DNA from 3 places in the Arsenophonus nasoniae genome. Region 1 is predicted to be linked to each of the others. Evidence: predicted binding sites of a transcription regulator. Region 1 holds the regulator's gene; each other region holds the start of a gene.
What was found. Region 1 encodes LexA, which represses DNA repair genes until DNA is damaged. Its sites were predicted from a motif close to TNCTGTATGTACATACAGNA; they were not measured.
Positions count from the first base shown of each region.

Region 2: rmuC (DNA recombination protein RmuC) is a predicted target of LexA. The motif match lies at 5,300-5,319, and genes of this name have one in related genera.
Region 3: mutH (DNA mismatch repair endonuclease MutH) is a predicted target of LexA. The motif match lies at 6,178-6,197, and genes of this name have one in related genera.

Region 1 is NZ_CP038613.1:3,734,701-3,742,983, reverse strand. It holds gene pgi (glucose-6-phosphate isomerase) at 1-778, shown strand, start outside; gene ubiC (chorismate lyase) at 990-1,523, shown strand; gene ubiA (4-hydroxybenzoate octaprenyltransferase) at 1,552-2,412, shown strand; gene plsB (glycerol-3-phosphate 1-O-acyltransferase PlsB) at 2,509-4,959, opposite strand; gene ArsFIN_RS18820 (diacylglycerol kinase) at 5,083-5,457, shown strand; gene lexA (transcriptional repressor LexA) at 5,558-6,172, shown strand; gene zur (zinc uptake transcriptional repressor Zur) at 6,370-6,834, opposite strand; partial or broken gene gntK (gluconokinase) at 7,221-7,764, shown strand; gene gntU (gluconate transporter) at 7,761-8,283, shown strand, end outside.
Region 2 is NZ_CP038613.1:3,469,800-3,478,082, forward strand. It holds gene tatB (Sec-independent protein translocase protein TatB) at 1-377, opposite strand, end outside; gene tatA (twin-arginine translocase TatA/TatE family subunit) at 387-680, opposite strand; gene ubiB (ubiquinone biosynthesis regulatory protein kinase UbiB) at 792-2,429, opposite strand; gene ArsFIN_RS17535 (ubiquinone biosynthesis accessory factor UbiJ) at 2,410-3,108, opposite strand; gene ubiE (bifunctional demethylmenaquinone methyltransferase/2-methoxy-6-polyprenyl-1,4-benzoquinol methylase UbiE) at 3,071-3,826, opposite strand; gene rmuC (DNA recombination protein RmuC) at 3,914-5,251, opposite strand; gene ArsFIN_RS17550 (DedA family protein) at 5,376-5,906, opposite strand; gene udp (uridine phosphorylase) at 6,285-7,043, opposite strand; gene ArsFIN_RS17560 (YidB family protein) at 7,395-7,787, shown strand; gene ArsFIN_RS17565 (carboxylate/amino acid/amine transporter) at 7,876-8,283, opposite strand, start outside.
Region 3 is NZ_CP038613.1:2,970,459-2,978,741, forward strand. It holds partial or broken gene leuO (transcriptional regulator LeuO) at 1-94, opposite strand, end outside; gene leuA (2-isopropylmalate synthase) at 1,014-2,570, shown strand; gene leuB (3-isopropylmalate dehydrogenase) at 2,572-3,663, shown strand; gene leuC (3-isopropylmalate dehydratase large subunit) at 3,667-5,082, shown strand; gene leuD (3-isopropylmalate dehydratase small subunit) at 5,093-5,695, shown strand; gene mutH (DNA mismatch repair endonuclease MutH) at 6,415-7,104, shown strand; gene ArsFIN_RS26490 (hypothetical protein) at 7,137-7,304, opposite strand; gene ArsFIN_RS15040 (helix-turn-helix domain-containing protein) at 7,334-7,753, shown strand; gene ArsFIN_RS15045 (IS630 family transposase) at 7,759-8,250, shown strand.

The DNA of each region.
Region 1 (8,283 bases):
GCAATTACTAAGCGGTGCTCATGCAATGGATCGTCATTTTGCTGAGACGACTTTTGAGCATAATATTCCGGTAATATTAGCGTTAATCGGTATTTGGTATAATAATTTTTTCGCTACTGAGACTGAGGCCATTTTACCTTATGATCAATATTTACATCGTTTTGCGGCTTATTTTCAACAAGGCAATATGGAATCAAATGGTAAATATGTTGATCGTAATGGCGAAAAAGTGAATTATCAAACGGGGCCTATCATTTGGGGTGAACCAGGAACTAATGGTCAGCATGCTTTTTATCAGTTGATCCATCAAGGTACCAAACTTATTCCTTGTGATTTCATTGCGCCTGCGATTAGTCATAATCCATTAAGTGATCACCATAACAAATTAATGTCTAATTTTTTTGCTCAAACAGAAGCGTTAGCATTTGGCAAAAATCGGCTTGAAGTGGACGAAGAATTTAAAGCTGCCGGCCAAGATCCGGCTAAAATGGCCAATGTTGCACTTTATAAAGTTTTCCAAGGTAATCGCCCAACTAACTCTATTCTTGTTAATCAAATTACGCCATATACGTTAGGCGCTTTGATTGCGATGTATGAACACAAGATCTTTGTGCAAGGTGCTATATTGAATATTTTTAGTTTTGACCAATGGGGCGTCGAACTAGGTAAGCAATTAGCCGGTCGTATTCTACCTGAGTTGGCAACTCAGGCTGAAATTGATAGTCATGACACCTCTACCAATGGATTGATTAATTGTTTTAAAGCTTGGCGCCAATAATTTTTTAACAAAGCTAGTAACAGCAGGTTTTGGTTATAGTAAATAAACTGCCAGATAGATCACTTCTTGCTAATATAAAGATTGCAAAATTAATAAAAATTTTGCAATCAGGGATAACTTTTTATATAAATTAGCAGATTCTATCATTTCATTCATTATCAGCATGATATCTTCTATTTTTAATTTCCAGATAGAATGAGAGAAGTATTCTATGGGCGTAGCTGTAAAAATAAACCATATAAATAATAAGTCACTTTTTTGCAATCAACCGATTAAGTGGCTTGCGGCGCAAGAAATTAATGTACCGGATCCAATATATAATTGGTTAACCGAATTAGATTCAATGACTCAACGTCTGGCACGCTATTGTCAGCAAGTCACTGTAAAACCTTATCAAGAAGGTTTTATTCTATTAGATAGTCAGAACGAAGAAGCTCAACTTTTGCCTAATAGTCAACGCTATTGGTTACGTGAAGTTGTGCTTTTTGGTGATGGTTGCCCATGGTTATATGGGCGGACAGTGATCCCAGAAGAGACATTAACGGGTCCAGAACGCAAATTAATAAATTTAGGCAATGTGCCATTAGGGCACCATCTATTTAGTGGAAATAATTTAACTCGTGATTATATTAATTTAGGTATACAGAATAATTGTTGGGTAAGGCGTTCGTTGTTAAGGTTATCGGCTAAACCTTTACTATTAACAGAGCTTTTTTTGCCAGATTCACCTATCTATACGAAATAATAAGGAGACAAATAGATTGGCAGGGCAAATGACGTTGAAATTGAATAAATGGCGCGCCTATTTTCGCTTAATGCGTCTTGATAAACCGATAGGTATTTTACTATTACTATGGCCTACTTATTGGGCATTATGGATAGCAAGCCGAGGGTTACCAGATCTTTTTATTTTGTTAATTTTTACTGTGGGTGTCTTTTTGATGCGTGCGGCTGGTTGTGTTATTAATGATTTTGCAGATAGAAAATTTGATGGTTATGTTGCAAGAACCAGAGAGCGTCCTCTGCCAAATGGTGATGTAACAGAAAAAGAAGCTAAGACACTATTTTTATCATTGATCATTATTGCATTTATATTGGTCTTGACCTTAAATAAGATGGCAATTTGGTTATCGGTGATTGGGTTGTTATTAGCTTGGATTTATCCATTTATCAAACGATTTAGCCATTTTCCCCAGATTGTGCTGGGTGCTGCGTTTGGTTGGTCAATTCCAATGGCGTATGCAGCAGTTAGTAAGTCCTTACCTTTGGAGTGCTGGTTATTATTTCTGGTTAATATCATTTGGTCTGTTGTTTATGATACCCAGTATGCGATGGTTGATCGCAATGATGATATAAAAATTGGGATAAAATCAACCGCAATTATTTTTGCTCATTTTGATAAATTGATTATTGGTATTTTACAATTAGCTATGATTCTGGTGTTATTTTATATAGGGCAACAGCTAGATTTAGGGGTGCCTTATTATGCCAGTTTGATATTTGTGTTAGTCTTATTTATCCATCAACAAAAACTCATTGCCAGTCGTCAACCTGCATTATGTTTTAAAGCATTTATGAATAACAATTATGTGGGGTTGGTTTTATTTATTGGCATCCTATTAAATTATTTTTAATTATAAAAAAGGATAATCTAGAGTGATTATCCTAAATGATTTTGGTCGATTTCAATCTAAATTCTTTTTACGTTACTATATTGATATGAAAATAATTTATTTAGACAATGGCTCATGAGTAACGTGTTTGACTCCTTCAATGGTTAAACAAACCTCAGGAGATATTAACTTAGCGATAATTCGATAAAGTCGTTGTACATTCGCGCTGATAATCGCATCGCCTTCTCTATTAATATAACCTTCCTGTTTTAATGTATTTACCAGAGTGGAGAAAACTGCTTTATCAAAGAATTCAGGTGCGTTGATACCATGGAGTACCGATAGACGCTGAGCGAGAATACGGCTCTCTTTTTCTAGTATTCCTCGACTAATTGCAGGGATTGTACTAAGTAGCGAAAGTGTAATTGCATAGCGCTGTAGCGTTTCTTTAATACCAGCTGCTAAAAGCTGAAGAGGGCGAATACGAGCTGGATTGATAGTTACAAAACCTTCTGCTGTTAATAGTATTAGTTGCTGGCGTGCCAATTCATCCAACAGAATATCGATCGATTCAGGCAATTCTTGCATGCTATATCGCATGAAGAGTTCTGCTCTTAGGAATGGATAGATAAGTGCAACTTGATAACCAATCTCCTGACGTTGAACATTTTCATTATGTAATACGATATTGGCTACCAAAGAAGGCAAAACCAATAAATGCATAATATTATTTCGATAATAAGTCATCAATACTGCATTTTCACGTGGTAATACCACAATATCGCCCATACTGTCATGCTCAACTTCAAACTTATCCAATTCCAATGCGTCTGCTAACAATTGATCGGCAGTTTTATTAGGTGTTGTGCTATCATCACTATAAGGCACATTCCTTAATAGTTGCAGGTAACATTCTATTTGTTCAATCAGTTGTTCTCGGGTTAATGCACGCTGGCGTGAAGCTAATAAAGCTGTTGAACATAGATTGACCGCATTGGCAGCAGCGGCATTGTTAATTCTAACCATGATTTTATTAGCTAGCCGAGTCACGGTTGAATTTAACCATGTTGGACGTTGAGGCTCAATATCATCGATAGATTGGCGCCACTCTGGGACATGTTTATTTAAATATTGCGTTAGTGCAATCGGTTGACCAAAATTAACATAACCCTGTCCTAGTCTACGTAACTTGCGTAGACCTCTTAACATGGAAAAAAAGCCTTCTTTCTCTTTTGCTGCACCTTTTAGTTCCTTAGCGTAGGTAGCAACTTCCAATACATGCTCATAACCGATGTAAATAGGGACAATAGTAATTGGACGGGAATCACCTCGTAGCATTGCTTGTAGGGTCATTGACAGCGTGCCAGTCTTTGGTTCCAGTAGTCGGCCTGTGCGAGAGCGGCCGCCTTCAACAAAATATTCAATTGAATAACCACGAGCAAACAGTTCACTGAGATACTCACGAAATATGGTGGAGTAAAGTTTATTGCCCTTGAAAGAGCGGCGAATGAAAAAAGCCCCTAAGTGACGAAAAATTGGACCTGCAGGCCAGAAATTAAGATTGATACCTGCGGCAATATGAGGAGGAACTAAGCCTTGATGATAAAGTACGTAAGAAAGTAATAGGTAATCCATGTGACTACGATGAGAAGGAATATAGACAATTTCATGGCCATCTTGCGCTAATTGGCGCACACGCTCGGCATGTTGCACATTAATTCCTTGATAGAGCCGATTCCAAGTCCAACTCAGTACGCGGTCAGTAATACGGATCGCTTCATAGGAAAAATTAGCGGCAATTTCTTCCATCATGGCAATCGCATTATGTTTTGCCTTCTCAAGAGAGATTTTTTTTGCTTTAACCTCATCTTCAACTGCTTTTTCAATCGCTTTTGAAGTTAACAGCTTCTTGAATAGATCGTGGCGAACAGGTAGCTTGGGGCCAACTGCTGCTAATCGTTGCCGTGAATAGTGAATGCGGGCGACTCGAGCAAGTTTGTTGGCAATAGTTTTATCAGTACCATATTCGCTAGCCATTTGGCGTAAAGAGACAGTAGGTGAAAAACGAACAAAACTGTCACGTCCTAACCAGATAACGGCAAAGAATTTTTGGATACCATTAAGTAGACGTAATGGTGGTGCTGGTGAGTGGCCTTCTCGACCAGGCGCTCGACCGAACATCACTGATACGGGTAGCATCTGAATGTTTAGTTCGGGATTATGGCAATGAAGATCAAGATAAGCAGTAAATGTTTTTACTGAGTCTTTACGTGGATCTGGCGAATAATAACGAAAGACACGCGGGCCATCATCGATAAAGACATAAGCAGGTAATTTAATTTCGTCTATTTCAATCGGATCGAGTGGATCAGGTAAGCCAATAGAACAACATTGTTGACGTAACGTCAATAAGTCCGTTTTAGAATGATAAGGTAATACATATAGAAAAGGACGTGTCGTATCAAGATGCAATTCCTTCATTGGATCTGCTGGTATGAGCTTACTTTTTACCAATAATTTCATTGGTAAATCTAATAGATTATAGTAAATTTTACGCCAAAATGACATAGGTGAGCGATAGCCTCTTATTAGAATCCTACCCAAGCATATCAGAAATAGTAATTAATATCTGTTTAAAAGATAATAATTATACTAAATCCCATATATAACTGTATTTAGAGAGTAAATTTTATGGCAAACCAAACAACGGGACTAACCCGAATTATTAAAGCAACCGGTTATTCGCTGAAAGGGTTAAAATCAGCTTGGAAGAGTGAAGCTGCTTTTAGACAAGAAGCAATTATTGTGGTTATCGCTATTATTGTGGCTTTTTTCCTTGATGTGCAATGGATCGAACGGTTATTACTTATAAGTTCAGTGGTATTAATAGCCATTGTTGAATTATTAAATAGTGCGATTGAAGCAGTGGTTGATAGGATTGGTACAGAATTACATGAACTTTCCGGTAAAGCAAAAGATATAGGCTCAGCGGCTGTTTTTGTTTCAATTTGGTTAGCTATTTTTATTTGGGCAGTTGTGATTGGTAATCATTATTTCGTGAGCTAGTTATAAAAAATAGGGTTTTACACATTTATCAGTTTAAAATCTTCATATAACTGTATATACTTACAGTGACAATGTGCGAATGCCAATAATAGGGGGCGAAATGAAAGAATTAACATTGAGGCAGCAGCGGGTCTATGATCTGGTGCGTGAACACATTTCGCAAACGGGTATGCCTCCCACACGCGCTGAAATTGCTTCAAGTTTAGGTTTTCGTTCACCAAATGCAGCAGAGGAACATTTAAAGGCATTGGCGCGTAAAGGCGTGATTGAAATTGTTTCTGGCGCTTCTCGCGGTATCCGGCTACTACAAGAAGAAAATGAGGATGAAGGATTACCACTTATTGGTCGGGTTGCGGCAGGAGAACCATTACTTGCCCAAGAGCATATCGAAAGCCATTATCGGATTGATGCCACTATTTTTAGACCTAGTGCTGATTTTTTATTACGTGTTAATGGTATGTCCATGAAAAATATTGGAATTATCGATGGTGATTTACTAGCTGTACATAAAACACAGCAGGTCCATAATGGGCAAATTGTTGTTGCACGTATTGATGATGAAGTAACGGTTAAACGCTTTAAGCAAGCGGGTAGTAAAGTCGAATTAATTGCTGAAAATCCTGAATTTGAGCCAATTATTGTGGATTTGCGCACACAAAACTTAACTATTGAAGGACTCGCTGTTGGTATTATTCGTAATAGTAATTCATTTTAGTCATTTCACATCTAATTAATTTTTAAGTAAATTCAGTTTAATTTATTGAGAACAATATTATTATTTTCTAAATTTGTTTGATTTGTAATTAATTGGTATTAAGTAAGTTATTTTAAATTTTATTGATTATTTAATAAAGGCCGATTGTATAAACAACTGGCCTTTGTATCTCTATTTAACTCTAGTAATGCAGAGCTTTAACACGATTTTTTCTCGATTTTGTAGCAAGGCGAGCATAGTCCATGGCTTTCAACAACGGTATGGGATAACTGGAAACCAGTCTTTTTGGCTAATTTTATAATAGCGGTTTCTACTGTTTGACCATTACTCTCGGCAACACTGCCGCAACTGTCACAAATTAGCATAACTGAGGTATGTTTAGGATCCTCAAAATGATGACAAATAACATAGCTATTTGTTGATTCTATTTTGTGAATAAATCCTTGTTCTAAAAGAAATTCTAGACCACGATATATGGTAGGTGGTTTAGCTTGAGGTTCAGAAATTCTAAGTAGGTCAAGCAAATCATAAGCACTAATAGCACAAGGTTGGGCTGCTATAAGGCGCAATACCTCTTCTCTTTGTGGCGTTAAACGTACATTACGCGCTTGGCATATTTTCTTTGCTTGGGACAATATTTTTTCCTGATCTTGCTTTGTCATGAATTATCCTAATGTGAAGATCATTATAATAATGATATTATCATATTTATACTTTTTGATATCTACCATAGTTCTAAAATAAATAATATCTTTTACTATTTTCTAATAATGTTTTTTTATTTTCTAATGTTAGAAACGGATACTTAATTGGAAAATGGGATATATTGTGAGTAGTAATTAAGATGATTAATTTCAACTAGCTAGTGGAATTAATATAAATTATTTCTGCTTATATTGAGAGCTATAAAATTGATAACGAGTTTTACTTGCGATCAGATCTTCCGCTTTACTGAGATTCCTATCACAAATCTATTATATTATTTTTTTATAACTGATAATTATCAGTAACATTTTATATATTGCCTGATTTTTTAACGGAGTTTTTAATGAGTGATACCAAAAAAATACACCATGTTTTTATACTTATGGGGGTATCTGGTAGTGGTAAATCTGCAGTTGCGAGAGGGATCGCTCAGAAAACAGGAGCAGCGTTTTTAGATGGTGATTTTTTGCATCCTCGCGCCAATATTAACAAGATGTCGGATGGCCATGCTTTGAATGATTCTGATCGACTGCCTTGGCTTAAGGCATTGAGTGATGCTATTTTTGCTATGCAAAGAACAAACAGTGTTTCTTTGATTGTTTGTTCCGCTTTGAAAAAAAAATATCGAGATATTTTAAGAAATGGAAACCAGCATTCTGTCATTTTTTTATCTTGAAGGAGATTTTAAATTAATAGAAGGCCGATTAAAAAAGCGTAAAAATCATTTTTTCAAACCAAATATGTTGGTCTCACAGTTTGACACTTTAGAAGTACCTAGTAATGATGAAAAAGATGTGTATGTCATCGATATTAAGCCACCATTAGTTGAGGTTATTGATAATACAGTAAAATTAATTGATGAAATTATTACTAAGGAAAATAGATGAACACGCCTATACCTGAAACATTAAATATGCTGATGTTGACATTGACTGCTGCAGGCGCTGTCTTTTTATTGTTGTTTCTGGTTATGTATGCAAGATTACATGCTTTCATTGCATTGATGGTGGTTTCTATTTTAGCGGGACTGTTTTCTGGCATGCCGGTTAAAAAAATTATAGAAACAATGCAAGAAGGTATGGCAGGAACATTAGGGTTCTTGGCAATTGTCGTGGCTTTAGGCGCAATGTTTGGCCGAATACTTCATGAAACGGGCGCATTAGAGCAAATTGCCATCAAATTAATCACTTGTTTTGGTGAAAAACGAACTAATTTAGCCATTGGTATTACAGGATTGGTTTGTGCATTGCCACTTTTTTTTGATGTCGCAATCGTATTATTAATTGGTATTGTTTTCACCATTACTAACCGTTTAGGTGGCAATGTTGTTAAAACAGCTATACCACTCTTTGCCGGTGTAGCTGCTGCCGCTGCATTTTTACTTCCAGGTCCAACGCCTATGTTAG
Region 2 (8,283 bases), 260 kb from region 1:
ATTTTAGCTGTGCTATTTTCAGCCAGATCACTGGTAAATGCTTTTACTTTTGCCAATTCTTCTTCGATACGACTGTTCGATGATTGATAATTTTTCTTTAGTAACTCGGTCGATTCGCGCAATTCTTCCATTGATTGCTTAAGTTCCGGCGAAAGGGTTTGTAATTGTGCTTTTTCTTCTGCCTTCTTCAATGTTTCCTGCAATTCTTGCAATTTTAATTCTTGTGACAGCTCATGTTGAACGTTAGCTGCCAATGAGCGCAATGCACGTATCCAACCAGCAACCGTTTTAACGGCTATTGGCAAACGCTCTGGACCAAGAACTACCAGGCCAATAATCATAACCAATAGCAGTTCACTAAAACCAATATCAAGCACGCTTCATACCTACTGTTTATTTTTTTTATTTTCAGCCGTTTCTTTTGTCTGACTTATGGTTGTTTTCTCAGTAAGATTTTTCGCTTCAAAGTCAGCATCAGCCTGTTGTTTTTCTGCTTTTTTACTATCATCAGTTTTACTGTGATCATCACTCATCGCTTTTTTGAAGTTTTTCAATGACTCCCCCAAATCTGAGCCAAGTGAGCGTAACTTCTTAGTACCGAAAATTAAAACAACCAGTAAAGCAATAATAAGAAGCTGACCGGGACTACCAAATGTAGCCATAGCTATTGTTGTTCCCATTGATATATACCTCTACGAAATTAGGTTCAACTATGTATGATTCCATTATATACAACTAATTTTATGTAAGATACCTACAGATCCTAAGATAAATTTGTTTAAAGACAAACTTTAGCCAATTTTACCTGTTCGATACCATCCCACACCCCATGAAATTATACCGAAAAAGATAAACCCAATAGCAGCAATTTTTGCATCGAAAATCTGCAATAAAGTACCACATAACAAGCAAGTCGCGCCAATTCCTAGTAAATATTGGCCTTGTCTTTGCTTTACTTGCTGCCCTTGTAACTGGACAGCGAATTTATCAATACTATCTTGTAAATATTTATATTGCTTAAGTGCTCCATAAATAAGATCGGGAATTTCTGGCATTTTTTCTGCCCAATAGGGTGCTTTTTCCTTAAATGCACTAATAATCGCCGCGAACCCCATTTGCCGATGTAGCCAATCTTCAAGAAAAGGTTTAGCTGTCTTCCACAAATCTAGTTGTGGATAAAGCTGCCTTCCCAAACCTTCAATATAGAGCAAGGTTTTTTGCAGTAACACCAATTGTGGCTGAACTTCCATATTAAAACGACGCGCAGTATTGAATAAATTGAATAAAACATGACCAAAAGAAATTTCTGCTAGGGGTTTCTCAAAAATTGGCTCACACACGGTTCGAATGGCAAATTCAAAATCTTCAACATTTGTATCGGCTGGTACCCAGCCCGAATCGACATGTAATTCAGCTACCTTACGGTAGTCACGATTAAAAAAGGCAATAAAATTCTCTGCCAAATAACGTTTATCTTCTTTATTTAATGAACCGACGATACCACAATCAATACCGATATATTGTGGATCTTGAGGATGCTCTCGACTAATAAATATATTACCAGGATGCATATCAGCATGAAAAAAGCTATCGCGAAAAACTTGGGTAAAAAAGACTTTTACCCCACGCTCAGCTAATAACTTCATATTAATTCCTTGCTTCTTTAACGCGTCAATATCAGAAACAGGAATACCATAGATACGCTCCATAACCATCACATTCTCCCGACAGTAGTCTGAATAGACTTCGGGAATATAAAGCATGGAACTATTTTCAAAATTACGTCTTAATTGGATTGTATTTGCCGCCTCACGCAACAAATTTAATTCATCAATTAATGTTTTTTCATACTCTCGAACAACTTCCCGCGGGCGTAAACGACGTCCATCTGGTAACAGTGGGATCCAATTAGCCAGCCGATACATCAAGCCTATATCGGCTTTAATAATAGGCAGTATATCTGGGCGAATAACTTTAATTACGATTTGTTTATTATTTTGTTTTAATTTTGCCGTATGTACTTGGGCAATTGAGGCCGAGGCTAAGGGCACCTCATCAAAATCATCGAACCAGGTTTCAAGAGAGCCACCTAATGACTGTTCAATGTGTTGACGCGCCAATTGGCCATCAAAACTAGCAACTTTATCTTGCAATAATGCTAACTGGTCAGAAATTATAGTGGGAAATAGATCGCGACGAGTAGAGAGCATCTGACCAAATTTAATCCAAACCGGACCTAAATCTTGTAAAGCTAAACGTAAACGTTCACCAAGGGCTTTGTCTTTATGCTTATTTGATAACCAAAATAGACAATGGCGACCAATCCTTAATGGTAAAGTAAATTTAATTTTGGGAATGAGTTCATCTAAACCATAATTTAGAAATACTCGAACGATAAAATAGAGCCGTTTAATTTCTCCCGGTCTCATATTTTTCCTCCAATTTAGCCAAACGCTGTTCCAGTTTTGCAATATCCGCTGCCACCTTCTCAACCTTATCAGCAAAACTTAGCACTTCTAATGTATTAGGAGACATTCGCCATTCTTCCACCAATACATCTTTAAAATGATTTTTTTGTTGATTTAACAACTCATTTATTCCAATTAAACTTTTTTTAATCCAACGGCTCATCCCTTCGGCAACAACATCACCAACATAAGGAGCAAGATAATGAGCGGGATCCCATTGCGCAGCATCAAGTAAAGCTGACCAATGCTGCACAATTTGCATATCCCCTTCGATAACAATCCTGCCATCTTTGATCAACGTTGAAAGTTGTTGTTTATCTTTAAGCTGCACTAGCGTTGCTAATGCAGTTTTTATCACACAATCTGCCGGTGTAGGCCACTGATTTACGACATCAACTCGTTGCTCGGAGAAGACAAGTACTAATGGTTGAGATAATTCTTTTAAATTAATCTCCAGCACTTTGCCAACTAACCTTACTCTGGCTGATTTCAACGCCACTTCCTGATAGAAAAATTTATTCAACATAGGCTGTAAAAGGGAAGCTGCTGCAGCATGTAATACAGGTACTGTTGAATCGCTTTTCATTGACGAGGTAGCCATTTTAAAATTTGAACCCTCTATGTAGGGCAACAATTCCACCCGTCATATTGGTATAGGAAACTTGTTCAAAACCAACTAACTCCATCATTGTTTTTAACGTGTCCTGATCCGGATGCATGCGAATAGATTCAGCTAAATAGCGATAGCTATCGGCATCATTGACTATCATTTGACCAACGCGCGGCAAAATATGAAAAGAGTAAGCATCATAAGCTTTAGTTAATACTGGTAAAATGGGTTTTGAAAACTCTAATACCAATAAACGACCACCAAGTTTTAACACCCTAAACATTGATTTTAGTGCTTTATCTTTATCAGTAACATTTCGCAGACCAAAAGAAATGCTAATACAATCGAAGTAGTTATCAGGAAAAGGCAGCTCTTCAGCATTAGCCTGGACATAATTAACATTACCAATAATACCACGATCGCGGAGCTTTTCGCGCCCCATTTTCAGCATCGAATCATTGATATCAGCCAGAACAACCTCGCCTTTTTCGCCAACTATTTTGGCAAATTTAGCTGTCAAGTCGCCAGTGCCACCCGCCAGATCTAAAATAGTTTGCCCGCGGCGCGCGCCACTGGCTTCTATCGTAAAACGTTTCCAGATTCGATGGATCCCTAATGACATAAGATCGTTCATAAGATCATATTTCGCGGCCACCGAATGAAAAACAGCAGCAACCAAATTCGCTTTTTCATCCTTGGCTACTTTACGAAAGCCAAAATCAGTGGTTTCTTTAATTGGATCTACCATATTTACGCTCATTTAATCATTAAAATAATCGAAAGTGCAATCATGTTTATCGCAAGATCTTATTTATGATCTACCGATTTTTTTTAATTATGATTTAGCGGTCTGTTTGCTAAATTCAGTATCAATCGGTCGTTTCACTTCTATTCCCAATTCTTTTAAACTTTCCGCCTGACTAATCAAATTACCTTTTCCTTCCGCTAATTTTTTGATTGCCGATTGATAATTCAGCTGGGCTTTGCTCAAACTCTGACCTAAAACCTGGATATCATCAACAAATAACCGCATTTTGTCATACATTCTAGCAGCACGCTCGGCAATAACTTGTGCATTTTGACTCTGGCGTTCATAGCGCCACAAATTATTAATAGTACGTACTGCCACCAATAACGTTGATGGGCAAACGAGTAAAATGTTATTTCGCAATCCTTCGTCAATAAGTTCAGGCGCTTCACGTAAAGCAATCAAATAAGCCGGTTCGAGTGGAATAAACATTAGTACGTAATCTAGCGATCTTAATCCATTTAATTGATGATAATCTTTTCGTCCAAGCTCTTTAATATGGTTACGTACAGAATTAACATGCCCCCGCAATGCCGTAGCTCGTTGCTGCTCATCTTCACTATTAAAATAGTGCTCATAAGCTGTCAGTGACATTTTAGCGTCGATTACAACATCTTTACCTTGGGGTAGACGAATAATCACATCCGGCTGATAACGACTATTGGAGGTATTGATACTGACTTGAGTTTCAAATTCATGCCCCTGCCTTAGCCCAGAAGCCTCCAATATGCGAGAAAGAATTGTTTCACCCCAATTGCCCTGAATTTTAGTATCCCCTTTTAGTGCTTTAGTCAAATTAATCGTTTCTTTTGCCATCTCTGCATTTAACTGCTGAAGCTGACGAATTTCATGCGCTAGGGTATGACGCTCACGCGCTTCCTGACTAAAACTCTCATGTACCTGACGGCGAAAACCGTCCAATTGTTCACGGAAAGGTGTTAATAATGCAATTAAACTTTGACGGTTCTGCTCAGAAGCGCGACGCTCGTTTTGTTCAAAAATACGATTGGCTAAATTCTCAAATTGAACATTTAACCGCTGCTCACTATTTAGTAATAGCCGCTGTTTCTCTTCAAAAGCCAGCCGTGTCTCTTCAAGCCGTGTCATCACTTCACGTAGTTCAACTTCTTGATTACGATTAATTTCCCTTTGTGACCTTAATTCTTGGTCACGGTGCTCACACTCAATTTTCCAATATTCGAGATGAGCAATTTTCTCCTCATAGCTAGCCTGAATACTATAAAAGTCGCGCAATTCCGACTCTTTTTTATTCATCTTTTGCGCAATAACTAGCCAGATTAAACTACCACCAAAGAGTGTGCCGGTAAGAAATCCAATAATTGCATATAATAACTGAATATCCACCTAGGTTTCCTTAAAATAGTCTTTATTTTATAAAGTAACTTAGTGGCATACTGTATAAATGTCCAGAATAAAATTTGCTTACCTTGGTCAACAAACAGCACGAGACTGAAATTTAACGACTGCTTTACCCCATCCACTGTGCAAGCCAAGATAAACCAAATGCCCCTGGCGTTAAAATAGCAAATGCCCAGATCATGGCAGAAAGTAAATTAGCCAGCTGAAAATAATGTTTAGGCATAGCACAAATCCCTGCTACTAAGGGAATAATCGCCCTTAAGGGGCCCAAAAAACGGCCAAGAAAAACACTCCATACTCCCCAACGGTCAAAAAAACGATGCCCCCGATCAAGCACTTGAGGACGACGAGAAATTGGCCACATATGGCGTACACGGTTCTTATAATGAAAACCAAACCAATAAGACAACCAATCACCCAAAAAAGCACCACTTGCGGCAGCTAACCATATTGGTAAAAAAGCGAGCCCATTATCACCAATTAATGCGCCTAAACCAAGCAAAATTACTGTGGCAGGTAATAATAAGGAAATAAAGGCTAACGATTCGCCAAAAGCTAATATAAAAACAATAAAGATAGCTAATATTTGATGATTGCGAGCAAATTCGGTAATAACATTAATAATTTCAGACCATGTCAACTTATTATTCCTATTACAGTTAAATTTTCGTTATGATGTCGTCAGTCATGTAAATTATTGTCAGTTTAAAATATATAATACGATAAGTTCAACTTATAAAATGATAAATTTAAGTTATTTAATTTTATGCTATTATCGGGCAGATAACATTAATTGGTTTACTAAAAAAACGAAATAAGAAAATTAGCCGTTAATTGATCAAAATAGAGATTATTGAATACCTTCGATAATAAAAAATAAAACGAGCATTACTTAAGGCAAATAAAAAACCGCGATTAAATAAAAAGATATAATAAAATAAATTTATCGCTATTTTATCAAACTGACAAACAGTTATACCCGTTTTATCGAATAAAGTAGCCAAGCATGGAGCATTTATTAATTCAATAACCGGCGAGCCGCATCAACAACAATTCCTAAAACATTCCCTTCAGTTTGGCGTAATAATGTTTCATCTGGTGTTTCTTGTTGGGTACGGTTAACAATCACACCGGCTATCATACCTGCTGATAATTCCTGGCTAGAACACATTGTCAGTAAGGTGGCTGATTCCATTTCATAATTAATCACTCCCATCTTTTGCCATTCTTCCATCGATCCGCGAAAACGACGAACAACCCGACCACTATAAGTATCGTAACGCTCCTGGCCAGGATAAAAGGTATCCGAAGAAGCAGTAATACCAACATGGGTTGTGATCCCAGCTGCTTTAGCAGCTTCATATAACGCATTGGTACAACTAAAATCAGCTACTGCAGGATATTCTAAAGGCGCAAAATGTAAGCTGGCTCCATCTAGACGTACCGCGCCAGTGGTAATTAGTACATCACCGATATTGATATTTTTTTGTATGGCGCCGGTAGTGCCAATACGAAGAAAAGTACGTATTCCTAATTGTGCCAATTCTTCAACAGCAATAGAAGTAGAAGGGCCGCCTATGCCGGTCGAACAAATAATAATTGGTTTACCATTAAGTTCAGCTCGCCAGGAAGTAAATTCACGTAATGAAGCCAGATATACCGGGTTATCCATTAATTTGGCAATTTTTTCTACCCGATTTGGATCGCCGGGCACAATCGCAATTGTTGCACCTTGTAGATCATTTTTAGTTAGTCCCAAATGAAAAACAGCAGACATAATTACACCATATTGTTTTTTTTAATTTATTTAATCCATTAATCTAATAATAAAATGATCACTTTTTAATGATAGGGATCATTTAAAACAAAAATGAAAAGCTGCTTTTGCACAAAAATATGATCAAATTATTTATCCTAATTTGATCATATCGTATTTTTAATAAATAAAAATCACTTGATTAATTAAAAGGATCCGGTAAATCTTTTTAGGCTTTTATTGTATTTTTAGCTTATCACTCACTATTATTAACGTACGACTAGCAAAAATTTTAATAATTTCTAACCTTGTTGAATTTAAAGGTTGGAAGATACGAATCGTTTAACCAATTTTTATGTACAAGGGGTTATCATGGGATTTTTAGATCAACTTACCAGTATGGTTGGTGGTGAAAAATTTAATCAATATAAAAATATTTTAAGCTGGATTGAAACACAAGGTGGCATACGTGGTTTAATTGATAAATTTGAACAACAAGGATTTGGTGGAATTATTCAATCCTGGATAGGCTCAGGTGAAAATTTACCCGTAAGTATGGAGCAAATTAGCTCAATATTTGGCGCAAGTAATATTTCTGGCCTAGCCAGTAAAGTCGGTTTAAATTCAGAACAAACTTCTGCCTTAATTGCAGAGTACTTGCCTAAATTAGTTAATACCGCAACCCCAGATGGCAAAATACCAGAAAAATTAGATTTAACGTCGATTGGTATGAAATTACTTAAAGATAAATTTTTTGGTGGTTAATCATCATTGCCCATCGCTGTTAAGATGGGCATATTTCGTTTAAGCTACTGGTGCCAATTTCTTCCTGGCTGAATCCAAACGTTGGCGCTCAATCTACCTTGCGCAAAGTCGATCGATTGAGCCAATGTCGATGTACCCAAAGTGATAACAATAGTAAACTGCTACCTAAAATAAAGCTAAGCCAATCGGGATGCTGCTGCCAAACAACAAAATTGACCAATAATCCCGCTGGCACCAACATATTATTCATAATGGCCAACGTGCCAGCATCTACCTGTGTCGCGCCATAATTCCACATAAAATAACCAATACCGGAAGCACCCACTCCCAACCAAATTAAAACGCCCCACTGTATTTTTGTCATGGGTAATTTACTTACATCACCAAATATCATCCAACCGAGTAATGCCACCGTACAGGCGCCGATATAGAACCATGAAAAGGCTAGCCGCTGTGGGATTGGATAAACTTCCATCATTCTTTTGTAACCAACTTG
Region 3 (8,283 bases), 760 kb from region 1:
CATCAAAAACCGTTAATAAATTTAAATCAACATTTCGCAAATGAATATCGCTTGGCTCTTTTTTCGTTGCTGAAACTGTGTTGTAGTCAGTCATTATTTTACCCCTCTTGATATATATGTATATTTAATGAATAAAAATAAAAAATTAACCTAATTAATTATTAACTTAGGTATCTTGTTTTATTCTTAAATTCATTAAAATAAATTAAGCGAACCATTTAACTTTTTAAATGATTTTAGCTTCCATGCCTTAACATTAACTGATCAGTTTAAAAATCATTTCTACCAAAGCCCTAATTATAAAATTATTATCCTTCAACATTCACATAATCAATAAATAATAAAATTAAATATCCATCTATTAATCCTTCAATTAGATGATAAAACAAAGCGTGGTAGAATTCATAATAAAATTATTCAATTCTTATTATTCACAACAAATTATCAGATTCATCACAGAATAAATTATTGCTTATTCAATATTTCCTTTACTCATTTTTATAACAAACACTTCCTAATATATTTTTATTAAACTAATTTTACACTTCATAATTAAGAAACATTACTGAAATAAATTAAAACAACAAAATTAATCTTTTACGAAATCTTATCAGTTTTTTGAATCAAAAGAATAGATAAAAACCGTATTAAAAATATAAAAATTAGCCATATATCCTAGTAAAAAATTTACCATGTAACAAAATTAATTTTTATTTAATATTGACATAATGGTTAAGATAAGTTAGTTATAAAAAATATGATAATATTTTTGATATTAATAAGGTCAATGTTTTATGTCACGTTTTATTCACCTACTAAGCCTACTACTTCTCGCATTTTCAGTGCGCGGTATGCTTATGGGTGAACGAAGTTATTAATATCTACCCACATAAAAGAACCCGCGCACAAGCGCGGGTTTTTTTATGCGCCCAATCTTACTAAATAGCACTTTCTATAAACTTACTAACCCAAAAACCGATAACAACCAAGAAGTCGATAAAGGAACCAACAGTATGAGCAATAATATCATTATCTTTGATACAACATTACGTGATGGCGAACAAGCTTTACAAGCCAGTTTAAGCATCAAAGAAAAACTACAAATTGCTTATGCTTTGGAACGTCTAGGCGTTGATGTCATTGAAGCTGGCTTTCCTGTCTCTTCACCAGGAGATTTTAAATCGGTTCAAGCCATCGCCAAAGAAATTAAAAATAGCCGTATATGTGGTTTGGCACGCTGTGTTGATAACGACATTAATATTGCCGCTGAAGCACTTAACGTTGCCAATAGTTTCCGGTTACATCTTTTTTTAGCAACGTCATCATTACATATTGAACATAAATTAAAGCGTTCATTTAATGATATTTTAGCCCTCACTAGCCACTCAATTAAGCATGCCAGAAACTATACAGACGACATAGAGTTTTCCTGTGAAGATGCCGGCCGCACTGAGCCTGATAATTTATGTCGGATAGTGGAAATGGCGATCAATGCCGGTGCAACAACGATTAATATTCCTGATACCGTTGGTTATACTATCCCTTCCCAGTTTGGCAATATTATTAAAGATCTTTTTAATCGGGTACCAAACATCGATAAAGCCATTATTTCTGTCCACTGTCATGATGATTTAGGTATGTCGGTAGCCAATTCTATTGCTGCAATTCAAGCCGGTGCTCGACAAGTAGAAGGAACAATTAATGGGTTAGGAGAACGCGCTGGCAACTGTGCCTTAGAAGAAATTATTATGGCAATTAAAGTGCGCCAAAAAATGTTAGCCGTCACGACAAATATTAATCATCAAGAAATTTATCGTACCAGCCAATTAGTCAGCAAGTTATGTAATGCCCCTATACCTGCCAATAAAGCGATCGTTGGAAGTAATGCTTTCTCACATTCTTCAGGTATCCATCAAGATGGTGTACTTAAGAATCGAGAAACTTATGAAATTATGGCACCAGCATCAATTGGTATAAAAGAGACGCAATTAAATCTGACTTCCCGTTCTGGTCGCGCTGCAGTAATGCATCGAATGACAGAGATGGGATATCAAGCTACAGATTACAATTTAGAACAGTTATATGCAGCATTTTTGCGCTTAGCAGATAAAAAAGGCCAGATCTTTGACTATGACTTAGAAGCTTTAGCTTTTATCAATCAACAACAACAAGAGCCTGAATTTTTCCGTTTAACCTATTTCAGTGTCCAATCCGGCTCAAATGTGGTTGCCACTGCCACGATAAAAATAATCTGTGGCGGTCAGGAAAAATCTGACGTAGCAACAGGCAATGGGCCAGTTGATGCGATTTATCAGGCAATTAATAAAATAGCAAATTATCCTATTAAACTGATCTCTTACCAGTTATCCGCTAATGGTCAAGGTAATGAAGCTTTAGGTCAAGTTGATATTGTCGCTGAATGTTTCGACCGTCGTTTTCATGGTATCGGATTGGAAACCGATATTATCGGCTCATCTACCATGGCAATGATCCATGTGTTAAATAATATTTGGCGTGCCGAATTGGTCAAAAAACAAAAAAATCACTGCAATACAGAGGTAGCTCAATAATATGGCTAATAATTATAATATCGCTGTTTTACCGGGTGATGGTATTGGCCCGGAAGTTATGGCCCAAGCCTATAAGGTGTTAGCTGCTATTGGCCAACAGTTTAATTTGACTATCATAACGCATGAATATGATGTCGGCGGAATTGCTATTGATCGCCATGGTCAGCCATTGCCCGTTGAAACACTTTCAGGTTGCCAACAAGCAGATGCGATACTCTTTGGTTCAGTCGGTGGCCCACAATGGGAACACCTGCCACCAGATAGTCAACCAGAGCGCGGTGCATTGTTACCTTTACGCAAGCATTTTCAATTATTTAGCAACCTACGACCTGCCCGTCTTTATCCTAGTTTAAATAACTTTTGTCCATTACGGGCAGATACGGCAGCAAAAGGTTTTGATATTCTTTGTGTGCGTGAATTAACAGGTGGGATCTATTTTGGTCAACCTAAAGGACGTGTCGGGGCAGGCATTGATGAAAAAGCCTTTGATACTGAAATTTATCATCGCTTTGAAATTGAACGCATTGCGCATACCGCTTTTCAAGCAGCACGTAAACGAAGCTATAAAGTAACATCAATAGACAAAGCTAATGTATTGCAGAGTTCGATTTTATGGCGAGAGGTTGTTAATGATACTGCCAAAATTTACCCTGATGTCGAAATCAACCATATGTATATTGATAATGCCACTATGCAGTTGATTAAAAATCCTGCGCAATTTGATGTTTTGCTCTGCTCTAATATTTTTGGTGATATTATTTCCGATGAATGTGCAATGATTACCGGTTCAATGGGGATGTTACCTTCCGCCAGTTTAAATCAGCAAAATTTTGGCTTATACGAACCAGCTGGCGGCTCAGCACCGGATATCGCCGGTAAAAATATTGCTAATCCAATTGCGCAAATTTTATCAGTAGCGCTAATGATGCGTTATAGCCTGCATCAACCACATATTGCCGATGCGATAGAAAATGCCGTCAATAAAACCTTATTACAAGGTTATCGAACGCAGGATTTGGCATTAGATAAGCAATTTGTCAGTACTGATCAAATGGGCAGTATTATTGCCCGTTATATTATGCAAGAGGCTTAGATTATGGCGAAAACTTTATATCAAAAATTGTACGATGCACACATTGTCCATGAAACGGCAAATGAAACACCATTAATTTATGTCGATCGCCACCTATTGCATGAAGTTACTTCACCCCAAGCATTTGATGGTTTGCGAGCTCATAACCGTTTGGTCAGACAACCTAATAAAACCTTTGCCACCATGGATCACAATGTCTCTACTCAAACTAAAGATATTAATGCTAGTGGTGAAATGGCCCGCATTCAAATGCAAACCTTAATAAAAAATTGTCAGCAATTTGCTATCACACTTTACGATTTAAAACATCCTTTCCAAGGTATTGTCCATGTTATGGGACCAGAACAAGGCATCACTTTACCCGGCATGACTATCGTTTGTGGTGATTCTCATACCGCAACCCATGGTGCCTTCGGCGCATTAGCTTTTGGTATTGGCACATCGGAAGTTGAGCATGTTTTGGCCAGCCAAACCTTAAAACAAGCTCGAGCTAAAACGATGAAAATTGAAGTTATCGGTGAACTGGCTAATGGCATCACAGCAAAAGATCTGGTGCTGGCGATGATTGGCAAAATAGGTAGTGCCGGTGGGACGGGTTATGTTATTGAATTTTGTGGTAAGGCAATTGAAAACTTAACCATGGAAGGCCGAATGACTATCTGTAACATGGCGATTGAAATGGGTGCTAAAGCGGGAATTATTGCACCCGATGAAACCACATTTAATTATATTAAAGGCCGTCGATTTGCACCAACCGGAGAACATTGGCAACAAGCTGTTAACTATTGGAAAACGTTAAAGTCTGATCCGAATGCCAATTATGATGCCATTAAAACGATTGATGCAGCGGAAATTGCGCCTCAGGTTACTTGGGGGACCAATCCAGCGCAAGTAATTGCCATTGATCATCCTATACCGTCACCTAGCTCATTGCCTGATCCAATTGAGCGCGCATCCGCTGAGAAAGCATTAAATTATATGGGATTACAAGCTGGCAGCAAATTGACTGACATAAAAATTGATAAAGTATTTATCGGTTCTTGCACTAATTCCCGTATTGAAGATTTGCGTTCTGCTGCCGCTATTGCAAAAGGCAATAAAGTGGCCATTAATGTACAAGCTATTGTTGTTCCCGGTTCAGAGCCAGTAAAAGCACAAGCAGAGCACGAAGGTTTAGACAAAATATTTATCGATGCCGGTTTTGAATGGCGTTTACCCGGTTGTTCAATGTGTTTGGCAATGAATAGTGATCGCCTCGCTGCTGGTGAACGTTGTGCCTCTACCAGTAACCGTAACTTTGAAGGGCGTCAAGGGCGAGGTGGTCGAACTCACTTAGTCAGTCCCGCTATGGCGGCCGCTGCAGCTATCTACGGCCATTTTATCGATATACGTAAGATCAACAATGATCAAACAAAATAGGAATTGGTAAATGAAAAAATTTATCCAACATACTGGCTTAGTGGCTGCTTTAGATATGGCCAATATTGATACTGATGTGATCATTCCAAAACAATTTTTACAAAAAGTCACTCGAGTCGGTTTTGGTCAACACCTTTTTCACGATTGGCGTTTCCTGGATGATCTTGGTCTACAACCTGATCCGGATTTTGTCCTTAATAAACTACGTTATCAAGGTGCTACTATTTTATTAACTCGTGAAAATTTCGGTTGTGGATCATCGCGCGAACATGCGCCGTGGGCATTAACAGATTATGGTTTTTGCACCATTATTGCGCCGAGTTTTGCCGACATTTTCTATAACAATGCCTTTAACAACCAATTATTACCGATTAAATTAAAGGAAACAGAAATTAATCAACTAGTTAACTTTGTTGAACAGCATGAGGGTTGTCAATTCACTATTGATTTGATGAGCCAAACTGTCATAGCTAAGGATAAAACTTATTTTTTTACCATTGATAATTTTCATCGTTATTGTTTGATGAATGGTTTAGATAATATTGGACTGACTTTACAATATGAAGCAGAAATTAGCCGCTATGAAGAGCAGCAACCACTATTTTTACGATAACAGTTCAAACAACAGGCTCTACGTCTCTATGATGGTAGGGTCTGCTATTTTTTCTTTTTAATTAATTATAAGCTTAGAAAATGTCGTGATATTCACTTTCATTGCATGACTAAATCTTATATTCCATCTTATTTAGTAAAAAACCATTTAATTCATCTATTAAATAATGAAAAATTATCCACATAGAAAGCTATATTTAATAATTTATTCACTTTTTCTGTGGATATCCATGTGAAGAAAGCAAGAGTAAACAGGGTATAATTTCATGAATTATTCAATCGATAGATTGCCAAATATAAAATTAATAGTTTTTTTTCATAGAGATAAATGAATTTAATTGATCAGATAGAGATTAAATTAGTTCAAATAGCTATCAATCAAAACAGGATGAACAAAGATTCAGCAATATCTATTTTATCCACAGGATACGTTGTTTTGTTAAGCAAGCTAACCGAGTTTTTTAGTAAAAACCGACCTGTCAAGACTGTAAATTAAACCAGTAAAGGTCTTTTGTTAGAGTTATCCAGTGAAATTGTGGATAACTATAGCTAAGATCCTGTTTATTACCTATGCGATTAAACGGATAACAGAAAAAAAATTCGCCCACCTTAGATAAAATGATTTGATTATCAATGAATTGTTCTTATTTATGCGATCTATGTTAAGATTTTTACTGTGTGTACAAATTTAATTGTCTATTTTTTATACAGGTATAATTTATGCAATTTTCTCCCCAGATCCCAGGTGATGAACAAAGTTTACTCAATAAAGCCAAAAGTCTGGCGGGCTATACAATGGCTGAACTGGCTTATCATGCAAGTATCGCTATGCCAAACGATCTTAGGCGCGCAAAGGGTTGGGTAGGTCAGTTATTAGAATATTGTTTAGGTGCTAATGCCGGCAGCAAAGCAGAACAAGATTTTGCTCATCTTGGTATTGAGCTTAAAACCATTCCTATTAACCGCTATGGTGAACCATTAGAAACAACCTTCGTTTGTGTGGCGCCTTTAACTGGTAATACTGGAGTAACCTGGCTTTCTAGCCATGTACGTCATAAGCTATCACGGGTTTTATGGATACCAATTGAAGGTGAGCGCCAAATTCCATTAGCAAAGAGAAGAGTCGCTTCACCACTACTGTGGAGTCCAAATCCAATAGAAGAGCAATTGCTTAAAAGAGATTGGGAAGAATTGATGGATATGATCGTGTTAGGCCAGGTGGAAAACATTACCGCCCGCCATGGCCAAGTTTTACAAATTCGTCCTAAAGCCGCTAACAATAAAGCACTAACAGAAGGGATAGGTAAACACGGGCAACCAATAATGACCATGCCGCGTGGATTTTACCTTAAGAAAGATTTTACCGCTCCAATACTGGCTCGTCATTTTGATTTACCCACTCATAAGTAATAACTTAAGACTGCTAGTTGCCAACTGTTGTCTTATAATGACAATTTACGATAATACTGCTCAATCTTATAACGAGTCTCTTCATAAGAAGCACGGCGAATATTTTGCATTCCTTGCCAACGTTCATTGATCGGTACTTGATAACCTTCATTTTTAGCGGCTTGAACAAACTCAGCAAATGCCTCTTCTGAATCCAGCACCGTTATTTTATAGCGCTACCCATTAACAAATGGTCAAAATTATTGTTAAAATAAAATACTTTAATAAGTATAAAACAATGTCATATAGCGTAGATCTAAGAGAACGTGCAGTGAAAGCGGTTCATGAAGGAATGAACAAAATAAAAGTATGCAAAATTTTTAATATAGCAAGACAAACGCTGTATAACTGGCTTTATTTAGAAAAAATTCAAGGTCATTTAAACCCACAAACAGGTTTTCAAAAAGGACATAGCCATGGAATAAAAGATTTAAATGAATTTCGTGAATTTGTTGCCCACCATGGAGATTATACGCAAGTAGAAATGGCCGAAATTTATCGTGTAGGCTCATCAACGATAGGAAGAGCGATGAAAAAAATAGGTTATTCTAGAAAAAAAAGAGCCAAACTTATGCCGAAAGAAGCGAAGAAAAACGCGCGGCCTATTTAGCTGAAATAAAAGCTGTTTGCCTTGAGCAAAGGGTCTTTGTCGATGAATCAGGGATGAATGATAATGATTTTTATCCCTATGGTTACAGCGCTATTGGTAAAAGATATTATGAAGCACAGCCAGGCCATTATAAAAAAAGAATTAGCATGATAGGCGCGTTATGCAATCAAGATTTTATGGCGCCCTTCATGTTTCAAGGTCACTGTAATACACAGGTATTTGAACTATATATTGAAAATATTTTGATCCCTAAATTAACGAAAGGAAAAACGGTTATCATTGATAATGCCTCTTTCCATAAATCAGAAAAAATTAAAAACTTAATGCAAGCAGCTGGAATAAAGCTTATTTACTTGCCTCCCTATTCTCCCGATTTAAATCCTATAGAACATTATTGGCATAAAATTAAAAATTCAATTAGAAAATTAATGCGTAATTCTAAATTATTATTAGAAAATGCTATGGAGCAGACTCTTAAAGAAACGTCTATTTTTTAGTGGTCATAGCTATACTATATTTTCCAATCACTT